4 regions of the Corynebacterium neomassiliense genome follow, and region 2 is predicted to be linked to each of the others. Evidence: riboswitches for the same ligand, from Rfam matches in the RefSeq annotation. Region 2 holds a riboswitch; each other region holds the start of a gene.
What was found. Region 2 has a riboswitch for thiamine pyrophosphate ahead of thiC (phosphomethylpyrimidine synthase ThiC). Riboswitches for the same ligand answer to the same signal wherever they lie in the genome.

Region 1 (7,560 bases), 1.5 Mb from region 2:
GCCCATCACTGCCAGGCCCACGACACCGATCTGTGCGGAGGAAACTGTCATGGTGACCCATAGTAGCGCCCGCACCCGCGAACCCGCCCGCCACGGCGCCGGGGTGTCTAGACTCACCAGGGACTGCACCGTCGACCATTCGCAGTCACCGGCAGTCACCGGGCAGTCACCGGCAGTCACCGGCAGTCACCGGCGCTGCACGGTGCATGAAGGACGGTGCACAGGTCAGCCGGCGAGGTTTCCGGCGGCGACAGACAGACCGCGACAGACAGACCGCGACAGACAGACGGCCAGAGGAGCAAGGAGTAGTCGACCATGACAGGATTCAACGGGGACGCCGCACAGCCGGGACAGACCGGGCAGGCACAGGACGCCACAGTGCAGGACGCCACAGTGCAGGACGCCACAGTGCAGGACGGTACGAAGGACGCCCTGACCAGAATGACCGGACTGCTGGCGAAGGTGAAGTCCGGTGGGCTCACGGAGGCGGAGACCGCCGAGCTGGCCGTGATTCTCGGTGGCAGGGTCGGGGGACTGGACTCCACCCTCGGCGTCCGCTACATCTCCTTCCTGCCGGAGATGGTGCTCGAGCTCACGGTCACCCGGGACCACGTCCAGCCCTGGGGGATCACCAACGGAGGGGTCTACGCCAGTCTCGGGGAATCAGCGGGGTCTTTCGCCGGATTCATCGCTGCGGGGGGACACTCCTCCGTCATGGGTGTGACCAACTCCACGAATTTCCTGCGGCCCTCTGTCCCCGGAGACGTCATCCGTTCGACCGCGCACGCGGTACACACCGGCCGGACGAGCCAGTTGTGGAGGATCGACCATGTCAACGCCACGAGCGGGAAACTGCTGGCGACCACGGAGCTGCGGACTGTCGTCGCACCGCGCAGGTGAGACCGGGTGGTGGGAGGACACCGAGCCCGGGTGAGTCAGATGCGGGGGTGAACCGTGTCCGGGGGTGGCTGACAGCCCCCGGGGGGGGACTGCTGCGACGTTCAGTGTCGGCGGGAAGCCTGGTCGAAGAACTCCAGTTCCCACCTGGAGGCGTCGAGGTAGGCGACGGCAGCCTCGGCCCGCGCTGCGGGACCGGCGTCCTCGAACGCCTTCTCCACCAGTGCCACAGCCTGTCGGACGCTGTCGGTGAAGTCGCTGCCGGAGTAGGTCTCCAGCCATGCCGAATAAGGGTTGTCCGCAGGTGAGTTGGCCGCGAGTTCCAGCCCGACCTCGGCGTACAACCAGTAGCAGGGCAGCACTGCGGCGGCGCCGACGACATGGTCACGGGTCCTGACACACCGCATGAGATGCGAGGTGTACGCCCCGGTCACGGGAGAGGGCAGGGCGGGGGCGCTGTCCCCGTTCCAGTTGCGGTGCAGTTCGGCCTCTTCCTCGAGACACTCCGCCGCGCCCTTCACCCAGAACAGTGCGGACTCCTGGTCCGGGGCGGACGCCGCCAATGAAGCCAGGGCGGGGGAGTACAGGGACAGGTAGACGGCGTCCTGCGCCAGGTAGAAGGAGAAGTCGTCCCGGTCCAGCGTCCCGCTGCCGAGATCGGTGATGAAGGGAAGGTCCGTGACGGACCTGTGGATGTGCGCCGACGCGTTCCACAGGGCCGCCGTCCACGGACCTGCAGCCGGAATACGCGGGGGTTTCCGGGTGGTGCCTGCACCGTCGAACTGGCCGGACAACAGATCCCCGGGCTTTTCCAGGGCTGCCGGCATATCCGGGACATGGTGCCAGGGGGTGGTGTCTGCGGCGGCGGCGAGCCGGCGCGACCGGTGGGTGTGGTCGACAGGGCCGTTTCCGGTGCCGACATGCAGGTCGTCGGCGTAGCGGATCGCCTCGGTCAGCCACCGGGTCGCCCAGGACAGTGCGGCTGCCACGGACTCTCCGGCGGCGAGGCGGGTGGTCAGGGCGGAGGACAGGGAACATCCGGTGCCGTGGGTGTTGTGGGTGGCGATGCGTGCCACCGGGACAGTGTGGACTTCACCGTCAGGGAAGACGACGGCGTTGTCCGCTCCACCGCCTGTCAGATGTCCGCCCTTGACTATCACGGTGGTACCGAGTTCAGCGGCGAGGTGGCGTCCCTGGTCCACGGCCTCCGGAAGCGTCGTGGCCTGCCCGGTCCCTGACAGCACCGCGAGCTCGGCGAGATTCGGTGTGATCACGTCCGCGAGGCGGCACAGTCCGACAAGAGCCTTCTCCCCGTCCGGGGTGAGCAGACGGTCACCACTGGTGGCCACCATCACAGGATCGACGACGAGCACCGGGACGGGGTGGGCACGCAGGTAGTCGGTGACCGTACGGGTGATCTCCGCGGTGCCGAGCATCCCCACCTTCACCGCGTCCACACGGACGTCGTCGAAGACGGCGTCCAGCTGGTCGGTGAGGAAGCCGGTGTCGGGGGTGTGGATGCTGCGTACCCCGTGGGTGTTCTGCGCCACCAGGGCGGTGACCACCGTCATCGCGAAGCCACCCGCTTCGCAGATGGCCTTGATGTCCGCCTGTACACCCGCACCGCCGGTGGGGTCGGTGCCTGCGACAGACAGGACCCTGGGGACGGAACCCTGCAGGGGGAGGACCGGGCGTGAAGATGTCATCTGACATTCCCTTCGCTAGTACGAACTAGAGCAGGTTCGACGGGTGTGATCTCAGCGTCATGGGCGACGCACCCCGTGTCACGGTGGACCATCCTACCCTGCAGGGCCTCCACCGGCGGCGGACACTCACGCCGTCCGGACCGGCTCCCCCCACCGGACGGTCGCGTTCCCGGCACGGCAGAAAAACCGGTGCCGTGGTCGTCGGGGACGACCACGGCACCGGGGCAGCTCAGACGGTCACGGGCACCGCCGGGCAGGGAATGTCAGTCGGTGGTGGGCCGGATGTCGCGGCCCTCCCCGACCTTGAGGTTGTCGCGGACCATGACGGAACGGATACCCTGCTCGTCCTCGAGTTCGCGCAGCCGACGCAGGATGTTGCGGCCGTGAAGCTGCTGGCGGGTCGCCACCAGGTTCCACCGGTTGGGCGACAGCGAGTTCAGCCCCCAGCTGTAGGCGGCGACGAAACGGTTACGGAAACCGACCAGGAACATCATGTGGACGGCGAGCCACATGAGCCAGCCCGGGAAGCCGGTGATCTCCCGGTCACCGATCTTCACCACGGCGTAGAACCGCGAGACGATGGCCATGGTGCCCTTGTCGTGGTAGCTGAACGCGGGACGGGAGGTGCGGCCTTCCTCGACCTCACCGCGGATGACGTCAGCGACGAACTGGCCACCCTGGATGGCGACCTGGGCCAGACCGGGCAGACGGTCGTGGCTCATCATGTCACCGACGACGAAGATCTCCTTGTGACCTTCGATGGTGAGGTCGTCACCGACGGGGACGCGGCCTGCACGGTCGGCGTCCACCCCGTCGATCTGCTCGGTGACCATCCTGCCCAGCGGGCTGGCGGCGACACCTGCGGACCAGATCTTGCAGTAGGAGCCGACAGTGGTCTCCTTCTCGGTCTTCATGCTCTTCCACGTCACGCCCTCGGCGTCGACGTTGGTGACCAGGGAGTCGGTGACGACCTCGACACCGAGCTTCTCCAGCTTCTTCTGGGCCTTCTTGCCGAGATTCTTGCCGAAGGGGGGCAGAACCTGGGGCGAACCGTCGACGAGGAGGATACGTGCAGAGTCGGTGTCGATGTCCCGGAACTCGTTGCGGAGGGTCCGGTGGGCCATTTCCGCGACCTGGCCGGCGAGCTCCACGCCGGTCGGACCGGCGCCGACGATGACGAAGGTCAGCAGGCGACGCTTCTCCTCGGGATCGGTGGTGATCTCCGCGCGCTCGAAGGCGCCGGTGATCCGCGCCCGGATCTCGAGTGCGTCGTCGATGCTCTTCATGCCCGGGGCGAACTCCGCGAAGTGGTCGTTGCCGAAGTAGGACTGTCCGGCACCGGCGGCGAGGATGAGCGAATCGTACTGGAGGACGACCTCACGGCCGCCCAGGTCACCGGTGACGGTCCGTGCGTCGACGTCGATCTCACGGACCTCGGCCTTGACGACCCGGGTGTTCTTCTGCTTCCGCAGGATCTGGCGGATGGTCGGGGCGATCTCACCCGAGGACAGCACGCCGGTGGCCACCTGGTAGAGCAGCGGCTGGAAAAGGTGGTGGTTGGTGCGGTCGATGATGGTCACGTCGACATCGGCGTCCGCGAGCCTCTTGGCGGCGAACAGTCCGCCGAAACCGGCTCCGACTATGACGACGTGGTGGCGACCGCCGGCGGGGCGGGTCGGGGTGGATGCCATGGAATCAGTCTCCTCGCTTTTCGGGGACGGTGACTGCGCCGGTGTGGGGTGCGGCCGGACGTCCCCGGAATTCTTGGTCGGTTGCACACCTGTCCGGGCGGTCCGATGACGCGGTACACGTCCCCTGCCGGCCGGTCTGACGGCAACCTCGGTTGTTATGCGACTAGTGTAGTGGTTTGTTCTGAGGTGTTCAGGGCGTGGGTACGTCTCCGGAGCCGGCCACGTCCGCTGATGTCCGTTTGGTGCCTCCCGCCCTGTCAAGGGGTGGGGGAAACCACCCCTGTTGTGCGAGAGATCACCCCGTCAGTGCCCCCGGTGGTGCCGACACTGAAAGGAGTTGCCGGTGTCCGAGGGTTTCATCGACCCCGAGCGGTGGCCGGATCTCGTGCGCCGGCCGGAGGCACCGTTGCTCGGCTCACGGGCCGCCCGTATCAGGGAACGTCTCGAAGAGCTCACCCGTGAACACGGTGTGTCCCTGGCCGGCGACGGTCACCCCAGGTTCCTCGTACATGACGGGCTCGTGCTCGACCGGATGGTCGCCGACGGGTGGCTCGGACTGGCCGAGGGGTACATGGCGGAGGAATGGGACGCCGAACCACTCCCCGAGGTACTGCAGGTACTGATGTCACGCCCTCTCGAAACCGGTCTGGGGGGTTTCCTGTCACGCAGGAGCAGACGTGACTTCGGGCACGTCGTCAACGGTGAGATCCCGGACGCCCTCGTCGAGCTCTACGCGGGCGGCACCCGGGCGACGGGGTCGGCACTGTTCGCCTCCGGCACCAGGACCTCCGCGACGCGGCTGGTCTCCCAGCACGGCAGGCAGACCCCGGTGGTGGTGACCTGGATGGACGCCCCCGAGGAGGTGGACCGCGCAGACCTCGATCCGGCCCAGGTCAACCGGATCAACCTGATGCTGGACGTCGCCCGGGTAGGGGCCGGGGACCGGGTTCTCGAGCTCCCCGGCAGCGGGGGCGCCCTGCCGGTGCTGGCAGCCCGGCGCGGAGCCAGTGCCGACGTGCTGACCTCGGACGCCGACCATGCCGAAGTCGTCAGGTCACGTGCCCACGCCGCGGGAGTCGGCGGTGCCGTGCGTGTGGAGACGGTGAGGGGGACGGTGCCGTCTCCGCGGCAGTGGTCGGGCAGCTATGACGCCGTGTTCAGCGTGGAACGGATGGAGACCCTGGGGGACAGGGGGTCAGAGGCTTTCCTCGCCGCCGTGCACCGGATGCTCACGCCGCAGGGCACGGCGGTGGTCCAGTCGTTGACGACCGCGGCGGACCAGGTGATTCCCGGAGACGTCGTGGACAGGAGCCTCGACGTGATGAGGGCCTACGTGTGGCCGGCGCTGCAGTATCCCCGGGTGGAGCGGGTCATTGAGCAGGCCAACCGTGTCGGCCTGGAGCTGGTGCGGGAGATCCATCTCGGCTCCCATGCGGCGCTGACCCTGGGACTGTGGCGGGAGGCTTTCGCTTCGCGGGAGCGTCAGGCTGCTGCGGCCGGGTTCGATCCGGTCTACCGGCGGCTGTGGAACTACCAGCTGGCCCTTCACGAGGCTCTGATCGGTTCCGGTGCCCTGGACTGTGTCCAGTACGTTCTGCGCCGCGCCGGGGCGTGACATGACAGAGGGTCAGACCGCGTTTCTGCCGGTGATGTCGTCTGTGGAGTCCCCGGCGTCCGTGCCGGTCGCCGTGTCGGTTTCTGTACCGTCCTGCGCTGCGAGGGTCTCCCGTATCCGGTCCTGCTCCCGGCGGGAGTGTGTCCGGAGCCGGACAACTTTGACGACCACCGGGACGAGCACCACACACACTCCCGCGATAATGATGAGGTCGAGGTAGTCCCGGATGAACGGGACGCCGCCGAGCAGGTAGCCGAGACAGGTGATACCCGCTCCCCAGATCACACAGCCGAGGACGGACCAGAAGGTGAAGGCCAGGCGGGGCATCCCCGCGATTCCCGCGACCAGGGGGTTGAGGGTCCGGACCACGGCGATGAACCTGGCGAACAGGACGGTCACCGCCCCGTACCTGTCGAAGAACCCCTCAGTCCTGGCGACGGCCTCCGGGCCTATCCAGTTGAGCACCCGGGACTGCAGTGCCGCTGGCCCGTAGCGGCGTCCCAGGGAGTACCCGAGCTGGTCGCCGAGTGCCGCGGCCAGCGGAATTCCGGTGCACAGGGCCCACAGCGGGGCGAAGGCGTTGTCGGAGGCGGCCATGATCCCGGCGGTGAACAGGAGGGTGTCGCCGGGGAAGATGAAACCGATGAGGACGCCGGTCTCCATGAAGATCACGAGCAGGACCCCTGCGAGTCCGAACGTGGTCAACAGGCTGTCGACATCGAACATACGGCGGTGACCTCACTCGGTAGGCGGGTTCGGGAGGGTGACGGACGCCGTGGGCGGCAGCGTGATCCGCGACCTGTGGTCCGGCACCTTCCGTCAGCTAAACGTGACCCAGAATAGGCCAACGGCCCCGGGGCTGCTGCCCCGGGGCCGTTGAGTCTGCCTCTGGAGGCTGCCGGGGGAGTTGAGGCCCGCCGATGTGTTAGAGCGGTCAGGAGGCCCGGACGGTGAGAGACCGGACGGTGAGGGTCAGATGCTGTAGAGGTCGATGTCGCGTGTCTCCCGCATGATTCGGATCGCCACCAGCGAGATGAGGGTAACGATCGCCAGGTACATGCCGACGGCCCAGGGACCGTAGTTGGTGGCCAGTGCCACGGCGATGAACGGTGCGACTGCGGCGCCGAGGATGGAGGAGAGGTTGTAGGCGATGCCCGAGCCCGTGTAGCGGACATTAGTGGGGAACATTTCCGGCAGGACCGCTGACATGGGACCGAAGATCAGTCCCATGAGGAACATGCCGATGGACAGGAAGACGCCCGCGGTGAGCTCGGTGGCGGTGTCCGGGTCGAGGAAGAGCTGGAAGGCGCAGCTGTAGACCAGGATGATGACGGAAGCCACAGTGAGGAACTTACGACGACCGACGGTATCGGCCAGGTGCCCGGCGATCGGGATCCCGACGACGAAGAAGCAGGCGGAGATCAGCTGGATGACGAGGAAGTGCTCGTACTCGATGCCCAGTCCGGCGCCCTTGTCACGGTCACCGATGCCGAAGGAGAGGAACCACGTCGTCACGATGTAGAAGAGCGTGTAGGTGGAGACCATCACGAAGGTGCCGAGGATGACCTCTTTCCAGGCGACCCGGAAGACCTCTGCGGTGGGGACCTTGACGTCCTCGCCCTTGTCGAGGGTCTCCTGGAAGACCGGGGTC
Region 2 (7,560 bases):
CCCGGGTAGGCGACATAGGCGATGCGGGGATCGGCCTCCAGGAACTCGGCGATCCGGGCGGCAGAGGCCACATGCTGCCTGATCCGCAGCGGCAGGGTGACCGAACCCCGCATGATCAGCCACGCATTGGTGGGCGAGATCACGCCGCCGACGTCGACCATCGCATCGGCCTTGATCCGGTCGATCAGCTCCCGGGCACCGATGACGGCGCCGCCCATGGCGTCCCCGTGCCCGTTGATGTACTTCGTCAGCGAGTGGACCACCAGGTCCGCGCCGTCGGCCAACGGCCGGTACAACGGTGGCGGGGTGAAGGTGGAGTCCACGCTCAGCAGGGCACCGGAGCGGTGGGCGATGTCCGCGACCGCCCGGATGTCGGTGACTTTCGTGGTCGGGTTGCCGATCGTCTCGACATGGATGAGCTTTGTCTCCGGGGTGACCGCCGCCTCCACCGCGGAAAGGTCGGAGGCGTCGACGAACGTGGCTCTGATCCCGTACTTCTGTGGCAGGATCTCGGCGAACAACCGCCAGGTGGCCTCATAGGTCACGTCGGCGACGACGATGTGGTCGCCGGAGCGCAGGAAGGAGAAGAACACCGAGTGCAGGGCCGCCACACCGGAGGCGAGGACGACGGCGTCCTCCCCGCCCTCGAGTACCGCGAGCTTCTTCTGCAGGGCGATCTGGTTGACACCGGAGTTGCGGGTGTACAGCGGGACTTCGGTACCGGACCAGGACACCTCCGAGGGGTCCTCCGGCAGAGCGTAGGAGTTCGCCAGGACCAGTGGTGTACGGATCGCCCCGGTACCGGGGTCGACCGAGTTGCCGGCGTGCACGCTCTGCGTCTCGAAAGACAGGGAACGGGGGTGTTTTTTGCTGGGGCGTTCTGTCATGGGGCCATGGTAGTGCCCTCCCACCTGCACGGTCCAGGTATCTGATCAGCGGGAAAACCCTGTCCGGGGTGATGTGATTTTGCTCTCCAACAGTCCTGCGTGCTACACGTTGTGTGACCACACGGGTGCCCCGGGAAAGGGGCTGAGACCGGACTGACGTGTCCGGGACCGTAGAACCTGATCCGGTTGACACCGGCGTAGGAAGTGAGGAACTCAGCCATGGCTGACACATATGTCCACAGGCAGGGCACTGCCGCTGATCCGGCGGGCACGCCGCAGTCGACGGACCCGGGGGAGAGAGCGGAGACCGGGTACGTGCCCTGCAGGGAACAGCACCCCTCCCACCGTCCCGGACTGGTGGAGGACGCCGACCACGGCATCCGCGTCCCGGTGACGGAGATCCACCTGGACCCGTCACCGGACGGCACCCCGAATGAACCCGTCCGCGTCTACCGGACCATGGGCCCCGGCAGCGTACCCGAGGAGGGTCTCGACCCGTGGCGTTCCGGATGGATCAGCGCGCGGCAGGACACGGAGACCTATGAATGCCGGGGACACCGCCTCAGCGACGACGGGCGTTCGGCGGTGCGGCGGGGCTCTCCGTCGCAGCAGTGGAAGGGGCGGGTCCCGGAGCCGCGCCGGGCGCGGCCGGGCCGCACCGTCACACAGATGCACTACGCCAGGCAGGGGATCATCACCCCGGAGATGCGGTTCGTCGCGCTGCGCGAGAACTGCGACGTCGAACTGGTCCGCTCCGAACTGGCGGCCGGCCGGGCCGTTCTCCCCGCCAACGTCAACCATCCGGAGTCGGAGCCGATGATCATCGGCCGCGCGTTCCTGGTGAAGGTCAACGCGAACATCGGAAACTCGGCGGTGACCAGTTCGATCCGTGACGAGGTCGCCAAGCTGGAGTGGGCCGCCCGGTGGGGTGCGGACACGCTCATGGACCTGTCCACCGGTGACGACATCCACACCACCAGGGAGTGGATCCTGCGCAATTCCCCGATCCCGGTGGGTACAGTGCCGGTGTACCAGGCGTTGGAGAAGGTCGGCGGGGACGCCACCGCACTGAGCTGGGAAATCTACCGGGACACGGTCATCGAGCAGTGCGAGCAGGGGGTGGACTACATGACCGTCCACGCCGGGGTGCTGGCGCGGTACGTGCCGTTGACCGCGGGCAGGGTCACCGGGATCGTCTCCCGGGGAGGTTCCGTGATGGCGGGGTGGTGTCTGGCCCACCGACGGGAGAACTTCCTGTACACGCACTTCGACGAACTGTGCGAGATCTTCGCCGCCTACGACGTCACCTTCTCCCTCGGCGACGGGCTGCGCCCGGGGTCTACCGCGGACGCCAACGACGCCGCCCAGTTCGCCGAACTTGACACTCTCGCCGAGCTCACCGGGCGCGCCCGGGACCACGATGTCCAGGTGATGGTGGAGGGTCCCGGTCATGTCCCGCTCCACATGGTCCGTGAGAATGTCGAACGGCAGCAGCGACTGTGCCAGGGCGCCCCGTTCTACACTCTCGGGCCGCTGGTCACCGACATCGCGCCGGGCTATGACCACATCACCTCGGCGATCGGTGCGACGGAGATCGCCAGGTACGGCACCGCCATGCTCTGCTACGTCACCCCGAAGGAGCATCTGGGACTGCCGGACAGGGATGACGTGAAGACCGGGGTGATCACCTACCGTATCGCCGCCCACGCGGCGGACATCGCCAAAGGTCACCCCGGTGCGCGGGTGCGCGATGACGCCCTGTCGAAGGCGCGGTTCGAGTTCCGTTGGAACGACCAGTTTGCGCTGGGTCTGGACCCGGTCACGGCCAGGGAGTTCCATGACGAGACCCTTCCGGCGGAGCCTGCGAAGAACGCCCGCTTCTGCTCGATGTGCGGGCCGAAATTCTGCTCCATGCGGATCTCGCAGGATATCCGTGACACCTACGGGGCGGGGGAGGAAGAGGCCGCTGCCGTGTGCGGGCAGCAGACCGGGGGAGGACGCCGCGGGGCCGCCGTCCCGGTCCGTCTTCCGGACCCCACGTCTCCGGGCCGGAGTGACCGTTGCCAATTGGTCAGCATGCGCTGTATAGTCAGCGAATGCTGACTATTTCTTCCCGTCTGGACGTGATGAACCGTCTGGGACGGGCCATGGCTGACCCCACGCGGTCACGGATCCTGCTGAGCCTGCTGGAACAGCCCGGATACCCGGCCCAGCTCTCACGGGACCTCGACCTGACGCGGACCAATGTCTCGAACCACCTCGCCTGCCTGCGCGGTTGCGGGATCATCGTCGCCGTCCCGGAAGGACGGCGGACCCGGTACGAGATCGCTGATCCCCACCTGAGCTCCGCCCTCAACGCACTCGTCGACGTCGTCCTCGCCGTCGACGACGGTGAGCCCGCATGCCTCAGCGACGAGTGTGACGTGCCCGGCTGCTGCGCCGACTGCACCCCCTCGGACGGGGCCCCGGCATGAGCGCGGAATGCTGCGGGGCAGACGACTGCGGTGGAGAGAAGGACACCGGAGGCCCTGCCGGTAGTGCCGGTACTGCCGGCGTCACCGGTACCGCCGGGGCGCCTGCCCCTGACGGCAACCGGCCCGCGTGGTGGAGGGACCCCGACCTGGCGCCGTCCGCGGTCAGTGCCGTTGCGCTGGTCTGCGGGTACCTTCTCGGCCACACGGACCTCACCGTGGCGTCCCAGGTACTGCAGTGGATCGCCCTGCTGGCGGGGGCGTCCACCTTCGTTCCCGGGGCACTGCGCCGACTGGTGCACGGTCACCTGGGTGTGGGACTGCTGATGACAATTGCCGCGGCAGGTGCCGTGGCCCTCGGGCACGTCGGTGAAGCAGCAGCACTGGCCTTCCTGTTCTCCCTGTCAGAGGCGCTCGAGGACCGGGCGATGGGTGGTGCGAAGGAGAAACTGCGGGCCCTGCTCGCACTGGTCCCGGACACGGTCCGTGTCGTCAGAGGGCGGACCGTGGTGACCGTACCGGCCGCGGACGTCCGCGTCGACGATGTGCTCGTCGTCGCGGCGGGCGACCGCGTGGCCACCGACGGTGTCGTGGTCGCGGGAAGGTCCGCCGTCGACACCTCCGCGGTGACGGGGGAGTCCGTCCCGGTGGGTGTCGGACCCGGTGACGAGGTCACCGCCGGCGTGGTCAACGGGCCGGCGACCCTGCGGATCCGCGCGACGGCGGACGGCCGGGACAATTCACTGACCAGGATCGTGGATCTCGTGCAGCAGGCCCACGCCAGGAAAGGTCGCAGGGCACGCCTGGCGGACACCGTCGCCCGTCCTCTGGTCCCGCTCGTCCTGGTCGTCGCCGCTCTGGTCGCGGTGGTGGGGTCCCTGGTCGGAGATCCCGGAATCTGGATCGAGAGAGCACTGGTGGTCCTGGTCGCGGCGTCCCCCTGTGCACTGGCCATCGCCGTGCCGGTGACGGTGATCAGTGCCGTCGGTGCGGCGTCCACCTTCGGGGTGGTCATCACCTCCGGGGAGGCTTTCGAGAGGTTCGGTACCGTCCGGACCGTGGCGCTGGACAAGACCGGAACCCTCACGCGGAACAGGCCCGTGGTCGTCGATGTCCGTACGGTCGAAGGATTCTCCCCGGCGGAGGTCCTCAGTCTCGCCGCCGCGGTGGAAGCCGACAGTACCCACCCGCTCGCCCCGGCGGTCACCGCCGCGGCAGGGCCGGACATCCCGGTCGCCGGTGACATCGTCGAGAACGCCGGGCTCGGCCTGACGGGCAGGGTCGGGGGCTCCCGGGTGAGGGTCGGAAACGGGCGCTGGCTCGGTTCGGGTGAGATGGCCGGGGACGCCGAGGCGATGGCAGGGGCCGGCATGACCGTGGTCGTGGTCGAGCTCGACGGGCGGGTCACGGGACTTGTCGGGGTCCGCGACGAGCTTCGGCCGGAGGCGGCCGAAACTGTCCGACTGCTGCACGCCCGCGGAATACGCACTGTGATGCTCACCGGAGACAACGAACAGACAGCCAGGGCCCTGGCAGACGAAGCGGGGATCACCGAGGTGCACGCCGGACAGCTGCCGCAGGACAAGGCGGACGCCGTGGCCGAACTGTCCGCAGAGGCGCCGACCGCCATGGTCGGTGACGGAATCAACGACGCGCCGGCTCTGGCCGGAGCCACAGTCGGCATCGCCATGGGAGCGGGAGGCTCCGCGGCCGCGATCGAATCTGCCGACATCGCCTTCACCGGCAGTGACCTCCGGCTGCTCCCGCAGGCACTGGAGCACGCCCGCCGGGGACGGCGGATCATGACCGGGAATATCGTGCTGGCGCTGGCGATCATCGTGATCCTGTTCCCGCTCGCCCTGGCCGGGGTGCTGGGACTCGCCGCGGTCGTTCTGGTCCACGAGATCGCGGAAGTGGTGGTGATCGCCAACGGACTGCGGGCGGCAGGTGACCGGCGCCGGACACGGAGACAGGACGCCGGGCACAGGGACGCCGGGCACAGGGACGCCGGGCACAGGGACGCATGTAGCATCGAAGAATGCTACGACGCCGCATTGCCACCGCATTCTGGACGCTCAGCAGGTGGAAACTTGACACTGAACCGGCGCCGGGGCGTCCCTCCGTCTTCATAGGTGCCCCGCACACCTCCAACTGGGACTTCATCCTGATGCTCGGCATCGCGTGGAAGCTGGGTCTCCGGATCCTCTGGCTGGGCAAGGACAGTCTTTTCCGCGGCTGGCGGGGACCGGTCATGCGGGCGCTGGGAGGCATACCGGTGGACCGTGAATCCCCCGGCGGTCTGGTGGACAACCTGGTTTCCAGGGTGCGCTCGGGGGAGGTGTTCGGTCTGGTGATCACGCCGGACGGGACCCGGGGACCGCACGAGTACTGGAAGTCCGGGTTCTACCGGATCGCACGCGAGACGGGACTGCCGCTCACCCTCGGCTACGTCGACCGCGACACGATGACCACAGGTCTGGGGCCGACGATCCCGCTCACCGGTGATGTCGGGTCGGACATGGACCGGATCCGGGAGTTCTACCGGGACAAGTCGGGTTTCACCCCGGAGGCGAGGGTGGAGCCCAGGTTGCGCGACGAGAACGAGTTCCGGTGACCTGCAGTAAGAGCGGTTGACCGGACCGCCGGCACCGGGTCACGGATACGGGCCGGTACCGGCCTGACCTGAGACATGGGAAACCCCGCCGCCGGATGTTCTCCGGGGGCGGGGTTTCCACTCAGTCAGGGATTCTCTTAGAGGATGGTGACGGACACGGCGGCCGGTCCCTTGTTCCCTGCTTCGGTCTCGAAGGAGACCTTCTGGTTCTCTTCCAGGCTACGGAAGCCGTTGCCCTGGATCTCCGAGTAGTGGACGAAGACGTCGCTCGAGCCGTCGTCCGGGGAGATGAAGCCGAAGCCCTTTTCGGCGTTGAACCACTTGACAGTACCGCTGATCATGCGTTTTCCTTCTTTGAAGTCAGTGGGCGGCGACTGCCGCTCACCGGGTTGACCGAATGTTCCGTAGGGAATCAGTTCGTGTCTGTAGACAACTCCCGCGAACTTGATTCCTTCCGAAACCGGATCGGACACCGGAAGGGAAAAACAACTCAGAAACTGTAACCGGGTTCAAATCTACAGGTCAGTGGCCTCCACGTCAACACTGCAGAAGAAAGGGATCCCGGCGTCGGTCCCGAACCCTGATCTAGCCCCTGCGCTGCAGCAGCCCCAGGAGACGCCGCACAGGCTCACGGGTCCCCGGATAGAGCAGGGGAAATGTGTCGGGCACAAGGGGCTTGGTGAGCACCGGCTTCATGTGCGAGAAGGTCCGGAAGGAATCCTCGCCGTGGTACGCCCCGGTTCCGCTGGCGCCGACGCCACCGAACGGCAGCGAACAGATGCCGACCTGGATCAGGCCGGCATTGTGCACGACCGCGCCGGAGGAGGTCTCCTCGTCGAAGTAACGGTGGGTGTCGGGGTCGTCACTGAACACGTAGAGCGCCAACGGCTTGTCCCAGCTGTTGACCAGCTGCACGGCCTGTTCCCGTGACTCCACCGGGACGACCGGAAGCACCGGGCCGAAGATCTCCTCCCGCAACAGGGCCCACCCTGCACCTGTGCCGACTGCGGGGGTGCTCCCGGCGTCCCCGTCGGAAAACCGGGCGGTGGGGAAGGTCACCACCGTCGGCGACATGTAGAGACTGTCGCGGTCACGCACCCCGCCGAACGCCACCTCCGGTCCGGTGCCGGACGCCCCGGCACCCTCCCCGGCCCCCTCCCCGTCGATCTCGTCCAGGCAGCCGGACAACCGGTCGAAGTGCCGGGTGTTGATGATCCGGCCGTAATCGCCGCTGTGCGAGGGGTCGGTTCCCCACAGTTCCTCCACCGCCCTCTCCAGTGCGGCGACGAGGGCGGGGACCCGGTCCGGGGTGGTCATGACATAGTCCGGGGCGACACACGTCTGGCCGGCGTTGACGAACTTCGCCCAGGCGAGACGCCTCGCTGCGGTGTCGAGGTGGGCGTCCTCGTCGAACCAGGCGGGGGACTTCCCCCCGAGCTCGAGAGTCACGGGCGTGAGGTGCTGCGCCGCAGCTTCCATCACGATCCTGCCGACCTGTCCCGACCCGGTGAACATGATGTGGTCGAACCTTTCCCGCAGTACCGCGCGGGAGGTCTCGAGCTCCCCGCGGACGACCTGGACACAGTGG
Region 3 (7,560 bases), 830 kb from region 2:
TGCGACAACTGCGGTAACCAGCTTGACCCGGTGGACCTGATCGACCCGCGCTCCAAGATCGACGGTGCGACCCCGGAATTTGTGGAGACCGAGCACTTCATGCTGGACCTTCCGGCGTTCGCCGGAGCCCTGGAAGAGTGGCTGAAGACGAGGACAGGTTGGCGTCCCAACGTCCTGAAGTTCTCCCTCAACCTGCTCAAGGACATGCGTCCCCGGGCGATGAGCCGAGACATTGACTGGGGAGTGCCGGTGCCGATCGAGGGCTGGCAGGACAACAGTGCCAAGAAGTTGTACGTGTGGTTCGACGCCGTCGTCGGCTACCTGTCCGCTTCGATCGAGTGGGCGTGGCGCACCGGAGACCCGGAGGCGTGGAAGAAGTGGTGGAGCGATCCCGAGGCCCTGTCCTACTACTTCATGGGCAAGGACAACATCACCTTCCACTCCCAGATCTGGCCTGCCGAGCTGCTCGGATATGCGGGCAAGGGTGACAAGGGCGGCGAGCCCGGTGAACTGGGGGTGCTCAACCTCCCCACCGAAGTCGTCTCCTCCGAGTTCCTGACCATGTCGGGGTCGAAGTTCTCCTCCTCCAAGGGAGTGGTGATCTACGTCCGTGACTTCCTCCGGGAGTTCGGACCGGACGCGCTGCGCTATTTCATCGCCGTCGCCGGGCCGGAGAACATGGACACCGACTTCACCTGGGACGAGTTCGTCCGCAGGGTGAACACCGAGCTGGCAAACGAGTGGGGCAACCTGGTCAGCCGTACCGTGTCGATGGCGGTGAAGAACTTCGGGGAGATCCCGACCCCGGGCGAGTTCACTGACGCGGACCGCGACCTGCTCGACGACGCGGCAGCGGCCTTCGACGTGGTCGGCGACAACATCGCCCATTCGCGGTTCAAGGCGGGCATTGCCGAGGCCATGCGCATAGTAGGCCGGGCCAACGGCTACCTTGCCGCGCAGGAGCCCTGGAAGCTGGCGAAGGATGACGACAGTCGCGAGCGGCTGGCCACGGTCCTGTACACGGCCCTTCAGGTTATCGCTGACGCCAATACACTGCTCACCCCCTACCTCCCCTTCTCCGCACAGCAGGTCTTCGAGACCCTGGGCGGTACCGGGGTCTGGGCGGCGCAGCCGAAGGTGGTCGAGGTCACCGACGATTCACCTCTCACCCCTGTGGGGGTCGGACTGCCCGAGGCAGGACGCGCCTACCCGGTGATCATGGGTGACTACACCGACCAGCAGGCCACCTGGGCACGCACGGACCTCACCCCGGGTACACCACTGGTGAAGCCGGTCCCGCTGTTCACCCGCCTCGACCCCGAGCTGGGGGTCACAGGCCCGGAGTGGGCGCGCATCAGCCCCGACGAGACCGCGGAAGAGGTCGCTGAAGGGGCCCCTGAGCAGGACACCGACAAGTAGACCGGGCCGACCGGGGTAGTCGCCGGTGACCGCACCGGTGACGCTGAAGGGGTAGGGGACGGCGGGGGTGCCCCGGGCCCGGGTGCCACCGGCATGACGGTATCCTCGACCGGTGACACGGGGTGTCCGGGACAGGCCCGGGCTGAGATGAGACCCGTCGAACCTGACCGGGTTCACACCCGCGGAGGAATTGTCATGGCAGATCACAGACCAGTTCATGCTGCAGAAGACACGTCGGCCGGGCGGGCCGCCACACCGGAACCGGACAGGCCGGGCAGCGGTGTCGGGGGAGGCACCAGGTTCAGCGACGTACTGAGGGCGGAGAACCGAACTACCTGGGAGACCGCGGTCACCCATCCGTTCGTGACCTCCCTGTTCGCCGGAACACTGCCGGACCGGGACCTGGCCGCCTATCTTGTCCAGGACTACCGTTTCGCTGACGGGTTCATGGCCCTGATCGGCGCGGCAGTAGCCACGGCGGACAACTACCCGTCCCGTCACCGTTTCGCCCGTTTCATCGGGGAGGTCGCGGGGGACGAGGACACGTACTTCCGGGAGGCGGTCGAGGAGCTCTCAGAGAGCTCGGCAGAGAGTTCGGCAGAGAGCTGGGCAGAGAACTCGGCAGGGTACTCTGCAGGTTCCGCGGACGGTGACGGTGTCCCGGACACGGAGGCCACCACCGGATTCAGGCAGCTCTTCGCGGACGCCGCGGCCTCAGGCAGCTACCCGGCCGTCATCGCGGTGATCCTGGTGTGCGAATGGCTGTACCTCGACTGGGCGACGCGCCCGGAGAACCGCGCGTACGGGACCGGTCCGGACGGATACCCTGCCAGGCCCGTCCACGCGGAATGGGTACGGCTGCACGACTACCCGGACTTCCATGAACTGGTCGCTTTCCTGCGCTCGGAGATGGACCGTGTCGGTGACCGGACACCGGAGGACGCCCGCAGTGCCAGAGAGTTCTTCGCCCGCACAGTGGACCTGGAGCTGCAGTTCTTCGACGGGCATGCGGACCGGGACCCCGGGCACGGGGGACACACCCGGGGGACGGGGAGGCCGCCCCGGTAGTCTGGGCCGCATGTCGAAGAAGCGTCCTTCCCCGGTCCCTCCTCAGCCGCTTCCCGAGCTCTTTGACGCGCACACGCACCTGGCGTCCTGCGGTGCGGTGACGGCGGCGCAGGTCAGGGAATTCATGGACAGGGCGTCGGCGGTCGGCGTCGGGCAGGTGTGCACGGTCGGCGACGACCTGGCGGAATCGGTCCTCGCACTGGAGGCGGCACACTCAGATGACAGGGTCTTCGCCGCCTGCGCGATCCACCCGACCCGGGCCCGGGAGCTTTTCACTGACGGAGTGCAGGAGAAGCTGAGGGAGCTGGTGTCGGACCCGCGGTGTGTCGCGGTGGGGGAGACGGGACTGGACACGTACTGGATCCGGCATGAACCGGAGCGCACCGCACCTCTGGACGTGCAGGTGGAGGCACTGCGCTGGCACATGGATCTGGCGGTGCAGAGCGGCCGGCCGCTGATGGTCCACAACCGGGAGGCTGACAGAGAACTCATGGACGTGCTCTCCGATGCTCCGGAAGGCCTGAAGGTCATGCTGCACTGCTTCTCCTCTCCGCTGGACATGGCACGGCGGGCGCTGGACCGTGGCTGCTGGCTCAGCTTCAGCGGCAACGTGACCTTCCGGAGAAACAGTGAACTGCGGGAGGTGGCGGCGTACTGTCCGGACGACCGCCTGCTCGTGGAGACCGATGCACCGTTCATGACACCCGAACCGTTCAGGGGTGCGCGTAACGAACCGGCGTACGTCGGCTACACCGCCAGATGTGTCGCCGAGGTGAGAAATGTGACTCCTGAGGCGCTCGGGGCGCAGGTGACGTCCAACGCCCGGGAACTGTACGACCTGGTGTGACCTGCGCTTCAGAAATCGGAAAAACACGTCCGAAAACTTTGCCGGATCGGGATTGTTACCGTATCGTGATCTGAGTCCAACATCACCGACGGAGGAAGATCACCGAGTGTCCCCGAAGAACAAGTCGACGCTGCACCGCATCAACCACACCAGTTCCGTCCCGTTGCGCGTCGCCACCGGCGGTATGCTCGCCACCCTCGTGGTCGGCGGTGCCGTCGTCGCCACCAACCACAAGGATGTCACCCTCGACGTCAACGGCCGGATCATCAAGGCCAGCACCGTCTCCGGTGACGTCCGGGAGATCCTGGACTCCGAGAAGGTCCGGTACTCCGACGCAGACCTCATCACCCCCGGGCTCGGGGAGTCCGTCTCCGACGGCTCGCGTGTCACCGTCCGCTCCGCACGGCAGGTCGCCCTTGTCGTCGACGGCCAGTCTAAGACCGTCGCGACAACCTCCACCACAGTCTCCGACCTGCTCAACGAGCTCGGCTATTCCGGAACGGCGACCACCGCCGGAGCGTCAGGAATTCCGCTCGACGGCATGGAACTGACCATCACCTCCCCGAAGAGCTTCACCCTCAACGACGGCAATCCCTGGGAGGCTCCCGCCCGCCTCACCATGGCCGCCCGCACCGTGGCCGACGTTCTCGAGATGAGGGGAACCCCGCTCGGCAAGGACGACGTTGTCACCCCGTCCGCGGACACTCCGGTGACCGAGGGAATGCACATCGACGTATCCCGGTTCACCTCCGAAGAGGTCACCGAGGAACAGCCGGTCGAACCTGCCGTGAGGGTCGAGGAGGACCCGGAGCTCGACCAGGGCACCGAACAGGTCATCTCCGAGGGCACCGTCGGCTCCGCCCGGGTCACCGTCAGAATCCAGAAGCTCAACGGTGTCGAGACGGCCCGGGATGTCCTCAGGAGTGAGGAGATCACCCCGGCTTCCGAGCGGGTCGTCCGTCGCGGTACCCGCGTCGCGCCCGTGGCGTCCTCGGCCTCCGCCCCGTCCGTCGCCGGTGGTTCAGTCTGGGACAGCCTGGCCCAGTGCGAGGCGGGCGGGAACTGGGCCACCAACACCGGCAACGGCTTCTCCGGCGGACTGCAGTTCACCCCGTCCACCTGGGCTGCCTACGGTGGAACCGCGTACGCCCCCGAAGCGCACATGGCCACCCGGGAGCAGCAGATCGCTGTGGCTGAGAAGGTCCAGGCGTCCCAGGGCTGGGGAGCATGGCCCGCCTGCACCTCCAAGCTCGGAATCGGATAGCATCCCGCGGGGCCGGGGCCGGAAGCCCCGGGATCGCGGGGGGAAGGACGCGACAGCGCAACAGCGCAGCACCGCCGGTGGCCGGGGAACTGCCGCGGGGCTGTATCCTCGAGCTGTGACGGACAGTGAAGACAAGAGCACGGCCGGCCCCGGGGGCGTCCGGCTGCTGGGCCCCGGCGAAATCAGGAGCCTGGCCGCAGAACTCGGCATCACCCCGACGAAGAAGCTGGGCCAGAACTTCGTCCTTGACCCGAACACCGTGCGTCGGATCGTCTCGGCGGCTGAACTGGGACCCGGAGATCACGTCATCGAGGTCGGCCCGGGGCTCGGGTCACTCACCCTGGCACTGCTCGACCGGGTCGGAGACGTCACTGCCGTGGAAATCGACCGGCGCCTGGCGGACAGGCTCCCGCGCACTGTCTCTGAGCACGCCCCGCACCGGGAGACCGACGTGACCGTACTCAGCGCCGACGCTCTGACCCTCACCGCCCCGGACCTCGACCGTGCCGGTGTCCACCCTCCGACCGCCCTGGTCGCCAACCTGCCCTACAACGTCTCCGTACCTGTTCTGCTCCACCTGCTGTCCGAGTTCCCCTCGATCCGCAGAGTCCTCGTGATGGTCCAGGCTGAGGTCGCCGAGAGACTGGCCGCCGCCCCCGGGTCGAAGATCTACGGCGTCCCCAGTGTCAAGGCAGGTTTCCACGGGGCGGTCACCCGGGCGGGCACCGTCGGCAGGAACGTCTTCTGGCCCGCCCCGAAAATCGACTCGGGACTGGTCAGGATCGACCGGTGGACCGACGGTGACCGACCCTGGCAGAACGTCCTCACCACACTGTCACCTCCGGACCGGCAGGCACTCCAGGGTGAGGTCTTCGCTCTCACGGACGCAGCCTTCCTGCAGCGGCGCAAGACGCTCCGCGCGGCTCTGGCCGGCTATTTCGGATCACCGCAGTCGGCAGAGGAAGTCCTCACCGCCGCCGGAATCGACCCACGTCAGCGCGGTGAGAAACTCGGGACAGTCGATTTCGTGACCCTGGCGGTCGCCTCGCTGGCGGCACGGTCAGGTGGCGACGGCGACACCCCGACGACCCTGCGGGACCGGCAGTGAACACGGCAGCCGGCGGGCCCGCAGACACCTCACCGTGGCAGGCGTCCGCCACCGCGCAGGGAGCAGTGTGCCTGTTCACCAGCATCGGGGAACCGCAGAGCTCCGGCACCAGGGAAATAGTCACGGTCACCCAGTCGCTCGACCTGACTGAGACCGTCACAGTCACCGCGACCGGGACAGTCCCCCCGGACCGGACCGGCCGGTCCACCGGTCCGGTCATCTCGGTCACCGTGGTCGACCGGGCGCGGGGCACGGTCCGGTCCCACGATCCGGAGCAGCCGGACGACCCTTCTGTCGGCCCCGTGGTCCGGGCGGTGACCGTCATTGTCGACCGCTACCGGAAGCTCGCACCGGACTCTCTGCTGCCGCAGTTGGAGATCCGGATCGGCCGGGAGATACCCGCAGGCGTTCTGGCCTGCGCCGACGCTGATGCCGCGGCCACACTGGCGGCGATGCGTGACATCCTCCACGGCAGGGACGCCGTCGACCACGGACTCGCCCCGGTCCCCGGGCCCGACGACAGTGAGCTCAGAAGCCTGGCGTCCCTGGTCGGCCCCGGCGTCCCTGCACGTTTCATCGGTGGGACGGTACTGGACAAGGGAAGCGGCCCGGTTCCGGTGATGACCCGGGGCGTACGTCACTGGGCATTCGCCACCGACGACAGGTCCCTGGCCGCGGAGCCCCTGTCCGTGGAGAAGCTCGTCGCCGGACTGGACAGCCTGAGGGAGGCTGCGAACCGGGGCGAGCGCGTGTACTACATCCTGGCAGGCAGCGTCACACATATCCAGCGCGCTCTGCTGGACGAGGACCCCACCGTCGTGGGAGGGTTCCTGGACAACGACCTGCACGCACTGGTGTGCAGTTTCCGGCCCGGTCTACGCCTGTCCATGAACGTCGCCGTGGAGGCGGAAGCTCTGGGGGTGGTGGTGTCCGGGGCCGAACCGACCCTCGCGGTTCTCTGCGCCGACCGTGACCACGCGGTCGAGGTGGCCGCCGCTGTCGCGGGGTCGGGGCACGCCGGTCCCACCCTGGTCGCCTCGTCCAGCCCCCACGGCGTCCGCTCCGTCCCCTGACACCACTTTCCCGTACCCCACCCCGAACCGCACCCACCTCTGACACGAGACACGAAGCAGGAACACGACATGAGCAGCAGCACCAGCACCGCGACCGGCACCAGGGCGGCAGACAACCTCATCAACCTGGAGAACGTCGAGAAGTCCTACGGACTGCGTACACTTCTCGACGGTGTCAGCCTCGGGGTCAACAGCGGTGACCGGATCGGAGTTGTCGGGCTCAACGGCGGTGGGAAGTCGACACTGGTCCGCATTCTCGCGGGAACGGACACCCCGGACTCCGGTCGGGTGTCCCGGAACAACGGCCTGCGCATGGCGGTGGTCTCCCAGGACAGTGGTCTGACAGGGGACACGGTCGGTGAAGCGGTTCTGTCCGGACTCACCGGGGACAACGACGGCACCCTGGAGACCCACGAGTGGGCGTCCGTGCCGAGGATCAGGGATGTCCTCGAAGGAATCGGTGTCAACAGTCTCGGCGACGGCGCGGGAATGGACACCCCGCTGGAGGGACTGTCCGGCGGTGAACGCCGGCGGGTCGGCATTGCCGCGGCGCTGGTGCGTGACGTCGACCTGGTCATCCTCGACGAGCCGACGAACCACCTCGACGTCGAAGGTGTCGAATGGCTCGCCGCACACCTGCTGGCCCGACGGTGCGCGCTCGTCGTCGTCACCCACGACCGGTGGTTCCTCGACACCGTCGCCACCACGACATGGGAGGTCCACGACGGTACCGTGGACGTCTACGAGGGCGGATACAACGACTGGGTCTTCGCCCGCGCGG
Region 4 (7,560 bases), 1.8 Mb from region 2:
TCAAGCCCGCGGAGGCTGAAGCGCAGCGAAAGCGCATTGAGGCGGAGGCCGAGGCCGCGGCCCTGCGCACCACCTCCGAGGCGGTGGCGTCCAACCAGGGCGTGATCATCGACAAGCAGATGGTCGACCAGATGCCCGAGATGGTCGCCTCCTTGTCCGAGGCCCTCGGGTCGGCGAACCTCACCCTCGTCGGTGACGGCCAGGACCTCAACCGGCTGCTCAGCCAGATCGCCTCGGTCGCCCCGGGCTTGCGGGAACTGGCGAAGCGGGAAAACGGTTAGATGACCGTATCGTCCTCAGCACGGACCGGAGTCTGGACCTACCGGGAATGGATGCCCTGGAAAGTCCAGGCCCTCATCCTGGGACTCCTGGCGTTCGTACTGGTCATACTGCAGGTCGACGGAAAGCTCACTCCCCTGTCCGCCCTCGTCTCCGTCGCGATCTTCGGGGGCCTGTCGGTCATGATCTCCAGCTGGACTATGCGGGTCGATGACGCTGGATTCCACTGGGCATCGGCGGTCGGCGTTCCCCGGAAGTCAGTTCCCCACGACGAGATCGACACCGTGGAGCTGGTCGAGGTGAACACCTGGGACCGGGGAGCTTGGGGGCCACGCTCGAACATGGCCGGTGGGACCGGGCTCATCCGGGCGTCCGGGCCGAGGTTCTGCAACACGAAGAGCGACGGGACGTACATCGAGGCGACCTGCTCCGACGCGGAGACTGCGGTGGCTGCACTGGCGAAGGGCGGGATCGACGCGTAGACACGGGGTATGACTGACGCACTCATTATCGGCGGCCACGGCAAGGTCGCTCTGCTCGCTGCACCGATGCTCGGCGACCTCGGATTCTCCGTGACCTCGGTGATCCGCGACCCGGAACAGTCCGCCGACATCGAAGGCACGGGAGCCACTCCCCTGGTTCTCGACATCACCCGGGTCACCCCGGACGAATGGGACACCCTGCTCGCCCGGTTTGACGTCATCGTCTGGTCCGCCGGAGCCGGCGGAGGATCGCCGGAGCGCACCTACGCCGTCGACCGGGACGCCGCCCTCGCGGTGATCGACTCCCTGGAGCGGTTGCGGGACGCCGGACAGACGCCCCGGTTCATCAATGTCTCCTACCTCGGCGCCACCCACCACCGGGTCCCCGGGAACGACTCCTTCTACCCCTACGCGGACGCGAAGAAGACCGTGGATGACCGGCTCAACTCCACCGTGGGACTGGAGTACCTGATCCTCGGGCCTTCCGCGCTCACCATGGAGCCGGCCGTCGGTTACGCGACACCGACCGCGGACCTGCCGCGGGAGGACTCCCACACCTCCCGTGAACTCGTCGCCGAGGTCATCACGGTGTTCGCGGACCGCTCTTCTCTCCCCGCTGACCGGACTGTCGAGTTCGTCGACGGTTTCCTCCCGGCCGGCGAGATCTAGTCCACGTCGAACGCCGGGTGGTAGGTGACGGTCGCCTGTGGGCACCCGGTGCGACCGTCGAGACGCAGCGCCTGGAAGGACGCCGCCTGCTCCGGGGGGAGGTCAGCCTTGACCAGCCCCTCACGGGCGGCGAATCCGAAGCGGGCGTAGAGCGTCGGGTCGCCGAGCAGGACCGCTCCGGTCGCACCGTAGACGATGAGCAGGTCGAGCAGGGCGCGCATGAGGCCGGAGCCTGTCCCCTGCCGCTGGAAGTCCGGGTGCACCGATACCGGCCCTATGCCGTACCACCACCCGTCGTCGGAGGGGTCGAGAGTCACGGGTGACGCGGCGGCATGACCGACGATGCGTCCGGCGTGGACCGCGACAAGGGAGTACCGGAGCGCGCCGGCGTCGCGGAGTGCGTCGATGATCTGTGCCTCAGAGCCTGTCGCGTGGTCGGCGTGGGCGAAGGCCTCGGCGGTGAGTGCGCGGATGGCGCCGGTGTCCGAACCGTCGATGCGCTCGGGGCGGATGACCGGGTAGCCCTGGTTGGCGGGGGCCGCTGTGGGGTCTGTGATGGTGTCCATGACCGAATGCTACCGGTGTTCGGGCTGGTCGGCAGGGGTGGGACGGGGCGTCCCAGCAGATGGTCGGCAGCATCGGACCATTGTGCTATTTGTACTAGTTGTACTAGCCTTGAATCATGCTGATCGTCATCGACCACTCGGACCCGGCGCCGTTGTACCGCCAGATCGTCCGGCAGGTCACCGACCAGGTCACGACAGGTCAACTCTCCCCCGGCGACCGTCTGCCCCCGGCCGGCGAACTGGCCTCCTCCCTCGACCTCAACCGCAACACGGTGCTGCAGGCCTACCGCGCCCTGCGCGATGACGGGGTCATCGAACTCCGCCGGGGGCGCGGCGCCGTCGTCCTCGACCCCGCGCCAGGCCCCGACCTGGTCGATGCCGCCGTCACCGACCTCGTCCTCGCCGCCCGCAGGACCGGAGCATCCCTGTCCCAGATCACCCGCATGCTCACCGAGAAAGGCCTCTCATGACCACCACATTGACCGACTCCCCGGACAGCAGTGAGATTCTCCGCGCCCAGCGCCGCTACCTCCTCAGGACGACAGTTTCTCTGGCGCTGATCATCGTCGCCGGATTCGCCTGGACCGTGCTCCTGCTGGGAGATGTACCGGACACCGTCGCGACGCACTTCTCCGGTAGTGGCGAGGCCGACAGCACGTCCTCTCCGTGGTCGCTGATCACCGTGGCCACCGCGTCCGCCGTCCTCACGCTGGCGACGTTCGCCGCGTTCACCCGTGGTGGTGCCACCGTCGGCAACGCAGCTCGGTTCACGACAGGTCTGATGGCCTGGACCGTCTCTCTTCTGATGGTCCTCCAGGTACGGATAATCATGGATCAGCGTGGAATCGATGACCCTGCCGAAGCCTCCCTCAGCAGCACCACACTGGTCTGGACGATTGTCCTGCCACTGGTCATCGCACTGGGGCTGGCTCTGCTGGTCCGTCCCGTCCCTCGCACCGCCCCGGGTCCCGACGACGCCACCTCCGTACCTGACCTCGGAGTGCCCACCACCGCATCAGTCGTCTGGTTCCGCACCGAGTCCATGAGCCCGTGGGTCCAGGCCTTCCTGTACGCGGTCACCGGAGTGTCGATCCTGGCGTGCGTCCTCTCCGGAATTCCCCTGTGGTCGATGCTGGTCCTCATCACCCTCATCGCGCTGGCCATGCTCACCAGTTGCACCTGGCGGCTGCGCATCGATAGCCGTGGCTTCAGCTACCGCAGTGCCCTGGGCATCCCGAACAAGCAGATTCCCCTCGATGAGATCTCCCACGCCGAGGCAGTCACAATCAACCCCATGGAGTGGGGTGGCTGGGGCTGGCGCCACAACGGGAACGGCACCGGTCTCATCACCTCCGGTGGTCCAGGAGTCCGGATCACCCGCACCAACCGTCGGGTCGTCGACGTCACCTGTTCAGACGCCGACCGCGCACTGTCCACCCTGAAGCACTACGGCGTCCCGGTCCGGGGAATCACTCAACCGCGGTAGCCGGCCTGTCCCCCATCACTGTCGCCAGTAGTGCCGGGAGGCGGAAGTCAGGTACCTGATTTCCGCGTCCCGGTACTACTGGCAGCGAGGGGAAGGCCGCGGTTCCTGCAGGGTCGGACGGGCAGCAGGCACCCGGCGCGACCCCTGCAGCGCTCACCACCCCAGCGTCGCCTTGAGCTCCACCGCCGCGGCCCGCGGATCGGCGGCCTCAGTCAGCGGACGCACCCCCACGGCGCGCACCGGGTGCCCCCCCGCCCCCGCCCCGGCCGCCGCCTGCACCTCCGGCAGTGTCTGCGCATTCACCCCGCCGATCGTGAACCACACCTTGTCCCGCTGCCACTGGTCCGGGGCCGAAGCCAGCATCTGCGCGGTCTCCGTCACCAGTGACAGCCCCGTCGCCGCCCGCCCCGGCTTCGTCGGGGTCTCCCAGAGCGGCCCGGTGCAGAAGTAGTCGAGCTCGGCGTCCTCCATCGCGGCGCGTGCCTGCGGCAGCGAGTGGGTGGACAGTCCCACCACCACGTCCGGGCCCAGGAGCGACCGCACCTGTGCGATAGTCAGATCGTCCTGGCCGACATGGAAGACATCCGCCCCCACCAGGGCGGCGATGTCCGCCCGATCATTGACCGCGAACATCTTCCCGTGTTCCTCCGCCACCGAAGCCAGGACCTCCAGGGCGGCGATCTCGTCGCAGGTGTCGATGGACTTGTCGCGCAGCTGCACGATGTCCACACCCCCGTCGTAGGCGGCATGCAGGAAGTCCCTCAGATCGCCTCGCCCCGCCCTCGCCGGGGTGCACAGGTACAACGACGCGGACCGCAGCTGGTCGAGGCGTCGGGAACGCAGGTCACGGTCGGGGGTGGCGCTGAATCGGGAGAGGCTCATGTGGTGGAATAGTAGCCGTAGGCGAACTACGGGAGCCCCTGCAGGGGCTGAGAGGACCGGAGCACCGGTCGACCGTCCACACCTGACGCGGATCATGCCGCCGGAGGAAAGGAAGCTGATGGACACATCCACGGGACCGGACACCGTCATCGTGGGAGCCGGGGTCGCCGGTCTCACCGCCGCCTGGAACCTGCACAAGGCAGGCCAGGCGGTCACGGTCGTGGACCCTGAACCCGGTATGGGCGCCAGCCGCGCCGCCGCGGGCATGATCGCCGCGGTGAGCGAGGTGATGTACCAGCACACGACGATGCGCACCCTGATGACCACGTCGGCCGCCATGTACCCCCCGCTCGTCGCGGAACTCACCGACCTGCTCGGGCACGATGTCGGCTTCCGGGACACCCCCACCCTCGACATCGGTGCACACCCTGGTGACAGGGACTATTTCTCCGACCTCGCCGAAGTCCAGCGGGCCGCCGGAATGACAGTGGAGCGCATCACCACCCGCCAGGCCAGGAGCCTGGAACCGGCACTGTCACCGACGATATCGGGGGCGTTCCTCGTCTCCGGGGACCACCAGATCAACCCCCGCCGCCTGGTCCCCTCGCTCATCGAGGCGTTGGAGACGTCCGCCGCCGCCGGGGGGCCGCCGTTCATCCTCCTGAGACGGCGGGCAGTCGAGGTGCTGCGCGCCGGTGAGGACGCCACCGGCGCTGTCACCGGGGTGCGCCTCGACGACGGTACCGTCATCACCGCCGGGACCACGTTGCTGTGCCCGGGCGTGTCCCTCGCCACGGTCGGAGGACTGCCGGAGGCCGACTGTGTGAAACTCCGGCCGGTGCACGGGGACATTCTCCGTGCCCGGTTGCGTCCGGGGCGTCCTCCCCTGCTGGAACGTACGGTACGGGGCATGGTCGACGGACGACCCGTCTACCTGGTCCCTCGCACCGACGGTGAGATCGTCATCGGAGCGACCGAGCGAGAGGACAGTTTCGACGGGGTCGTCCTCGAAGGCGCCTACCAGCTGCTGCGGGACGCACAGGTCCTCGTCCCCGGGGCAGCTGACCTCGAACTCACCGAAATCCTCGCCAGGGCACGCCCTGGCACCCCGGACGACCTGCCCTACATCGGCCGCCTCGACGGCGTCGACGGTCTGGTCATCTCCACCGGGTACTCACGCCACGGGATCCTGCTCGCCCCGCTCGGCGGCCACCTCGCCGCAGGCCTGGTACTCGGAACCGCACCGACTGAACAGGACGCCGGAATACTCGCCGCCACCGACCCCCGGAGAACTGCAGACCCTGCAGTTGTGGACTCTGCATCCGGGGACCCGTCGAACGGACACCGGACACCCCGGGAAAGGACAGCACCATGACCGCCCTGACCATCTCCGTCAACGGCCACGACCGCCGGTGGGCCGACGGAACCACTGTCGCCGACATCGTCGCCGACATCACCGGGCACGACCCGGAATCCGACCAGCTGGGCGTCGCCGTCGCCGTCGACGCTGCCGTCGTACCACGCAGCCGCTGGTCCACCACCGTGCCGGCGGCCGGCGCGGAAGTCGAGATCATCACCGCCATGCAGGGAGGCTAGACAGCCACATGTCACTGACCATCGGAACCACCACCCTCGAATCCAGACTCATCATGGGTACCGGGGGTGCGACGTCGATGACCGTACTCGAGGACGCCCTCGTCGCCTCCGGCACCGAGCTCACCACCGTCGCACTCCGACGGTTCAACCCCACCACCGGAACCTCACTGTTCGGCCTGCTCAACAAGCTGGGGATCGATGTCCTGCCGAACACCGCCGGCTGCTACACGGCACGGGACGCGTTGCTCACCGCCCGGCTGGGCCGTGAGGCCCTCGGCACTGACCGGGTGAAACTCGAGATCCTCTCCGACGACCGCACCCTCCTGCCCGACGTCATCGAACTGGTGGACGCCACCGAGCAGCTCACCGCGGACGGGTTCGAGGTGTACGCCTACACCTCCGACGATCCGGCCGTCGCCCGCTCACTGGAATCGGCCGGAGCAGTGGCGGTCATGCCGCTGGGAGCTCCGATCGGTACCGGGCTGGGCATTCTCAACCCCCACAACATCGAACTCATCTGTGCACGTGCGAACGTGCCCGTCATCCTCGACGCGGGAGTGGGCACCGCCTCGGACGCCGCGCTGGCCATGGAACTCGGCTGCGACGGTGTGCTGCTCGCCAGCGCCGTCACCCGCGCACAGGATCCCGCATCGATGGCCACCGCGATGAAACTCGCGGTGGAGGCCGGACGCCTGGCCCGCAACGCCGGCAGAATCCCGAGACGGTCATGGGCCGACGGCGCCCTGGCGTCCTCTCCCATGGACGGCCGCATCGACACCGGGAGCGGCAGGGAGGACGAGGCACTGTGAACCCGAAGTCCCTGCCGTTCGCACCGTTGGTCGACCCTGCCCCCGAGCTCACCCGGGACGAGCTCGTCCGGTACGCCCGTCACCTCACCCTCACCCAGATCGGTCCCGAGGGACAGCGTCGTCTGAAGAATGCGCGGGTGCTCGTCACCGGGGCCGGGGGTCTGGGATCCCCTGCCCTGCTCTACCTGGCCGCCGCCGGGGTGGGGACGATAGGGGTCATCGACGACGACACGGTCGACGTGTCGAACCTGCAACGTCAGGTCGTCCACGGCACCCCGGACATCGGCCGAGCCAAAGTGGAGTCCGCCGCGGACGCCGTCGCACGGGTCAACCCCCGCGTCACCGTGGAACAGCACCACACCCGACTGACCGCAGACAACGCCGTGGACATCATCGGGGCCTACGACCTGGTCATGGACGGGGCGGACAACTTCGCGACCCGCTACGTCGTCTCGGACGCCTGCACACTCACCGACACCCCGTGCGTGTGGGGTTCGATCCTCAGGTTCGACGGCAGGCTGTCTGTGTTCTGGAACGGTCCTGACCATGACGGCATCAGCTACCGGGACCTGCACCCCGACACTCCTGCTCCCGGTGAGGTACCCAGCTGCGCCGCCGGCGGGGTCGTCGGCTCGCTGCCGGGGACGGTGGGTGCACTGATGGTCACGGAGGCGGTGAAGCTGGTCACCGGAACCGGCACGCCGCTCTACGGACGACTGCTCATCCACGACGGACTCGCAATGACCTTCCGCGAGCTGAAGATCCTCCCCGACCCTGCGGCGCCCCCTGTC

Region 1: linked by a shared signal. The riboswitch ahead of E0E18_RS01610 (bifunctional hydroxymethylpyrimidine kinase/phosphomethylpyrimidine kinase) and the one ahead of thiC (phosphomethylpyrimidine synthase ThiC) in region 2 are both predicted to bind thiamine pyrophosphate.
Region 3: linked by a shared signal. The riboswitch ahead of E0E18_RS04685 (TenA family protein) and the one ahead of thiC (phosphomethylpyrimidine synthase ThiC) in region 2 are both predicted to bind thiamine pyrophosphate.
Region 4: linked by a shared signal. The riboswitch ahead of thiO (glycine oxidase ThiO) and the one ahead of thiC (phosphomethylpyrimidine synthase ThiC) in region 2 are both predicted to bind thiamine pyrophosphate.

What each region holds. Positions count from the first base shown of each region.
Region 1 is NZ_LR131106.1:358,047-365,606, forward strand. Features, by position in the region: gene gndA (NADP-dependent phosphogluconate dehydrogenase) at 1-51, opposite strand, end outside; gene E0E18_RS01605 (PaaI family thioesterase) at 316-900, shown strand; gene E0E18_RS01610 (bifunctional hydroxymethylpyrimidine kinase/phosphomethylpyrimidine kinase) at 1,002-2,603, opposite strand; TPP riboswitch at 2,593-2,689, opposite strand; gene E0E18_RS01615 (NAD(P)/FAD-dependent oxidoreductase) at 2,867-4,294, opposite strand; gene E0E18_RS01620 (class I SAM-dependent methyltransferase) at 4,638-5,909, shown strand; gene E0E18_RS01625 (DedA family protein) at 5,922-6,635, opposite strand; gene E0E18_RS01630 (MFS transporter) at 6,882-7,560, opposite strand, start outside.
Region 2 is NZ_LR131106.1:1,894,727-1,902,286, reverse strand. Features, by position in the region: gene E0E18_RS08335 (trans-sulfuration enzyme family protein) at 1-887, opposite strand, end outside; TPP riboswitch at 999-1,108, shown strand; gene thiC (phosphomethylpyrimidine synthase ThiC) at 1,107-2,990, shown strand; gene cmtR (Cd(II)/Pb(II)-sensing metalloregulatory transcriptional regulator CmtR) at 2,984-3,361, shown strand; gene E0E18_RS08320 (heavy metal translocating P-type ATPase) at 3,358-5,490, shown strand; gene E0E18_RS08315 (1-acyl-sn-glycerol-3-phosphate acyltransferase) at 5,397-5,972, shown strand; gene E0E18_RS08310 (cold-shock protein) at 6,110-6,313, opposite strand; gene E0E18_RS08305 (aldehyde dehydrogenase family protein) at 6,558-7,560, opposite strand, start outside.
Region 3 is NZ_LR131106.1:1,060,757-1,068,316, reverse strand. Features, by position in the region: gene metG (methionine--tRNA ligase) at 1-1,419, shown strand, start outside; TPP riboswitch at 1,528-1,627, shown strand; gene E0E18_RS04685 (TenA family protein) at 1,615-2,487, shown strand; gene E0E18_RS04680 (TatD family hydrolase) at 2,498-3,334, shown strand; gene E0E18_RS04675 (resuscitation-promoting factor) at 3,441-4,598, shown strand; gene rsmA (16S rRNA (adenine(1518)-N(6)/adenine(1519)-N(6))-dimethyltransferase RsmA) at 4,714-5,706, shown strand; gene E0E18_RS04665 (4-diphosphocytidyl-2C-methyl-D-erythritol kinase) at 5,703-6,779, shown strand; gene E0E18_RS04660 (ABC-F family ATP-binding cassette domain-containing protein) at 6,849-7,560, shown strand, end outside.
Region 4 is NZ_LR131106.1:100,255-107,814, reverse strand. Features, by position in the region: gene E0E18_RS00530 (SPFH domain-containing protein) at 1-281, shown strand, start outside; gene E0E18_RS00525 (hypothetical protein) at 282-761, shown strand; gene E0E18_RS00520 (NAD(P)H-binding protein) at 771-1,430, shown strand; gene E0E18_RS00515 (GNAT family N-acetyltransferase) at 1,427-1,996, opposite strand; gene E0E18_RS00510 (GntR family transcriptional regulator) at 2,113-2,466, shown strand; gene E0E18_RS00505 (DUF1648 domain-containing protein) at 2,463-3,482, shown strand; gene thiE (thiamine phosphate synthase) at 3,636-4,364, opposite strand; TPP riboswitch at 4,383-4,490, shown strand; gene thiO (glycine oxidase ThiO) at 4,483-5,739, shown strand; gene thiS (sulfur carrier protein ThiS) at 5,736-5,960, shown strand; gene E0E18_RS00485 (thiazole synthase) at 5,969-6,769, shown strand; gene moeB (molybdopterin-synthase adenylyltransferase MoeB) at 6,766-7,560, shown strand, end outside.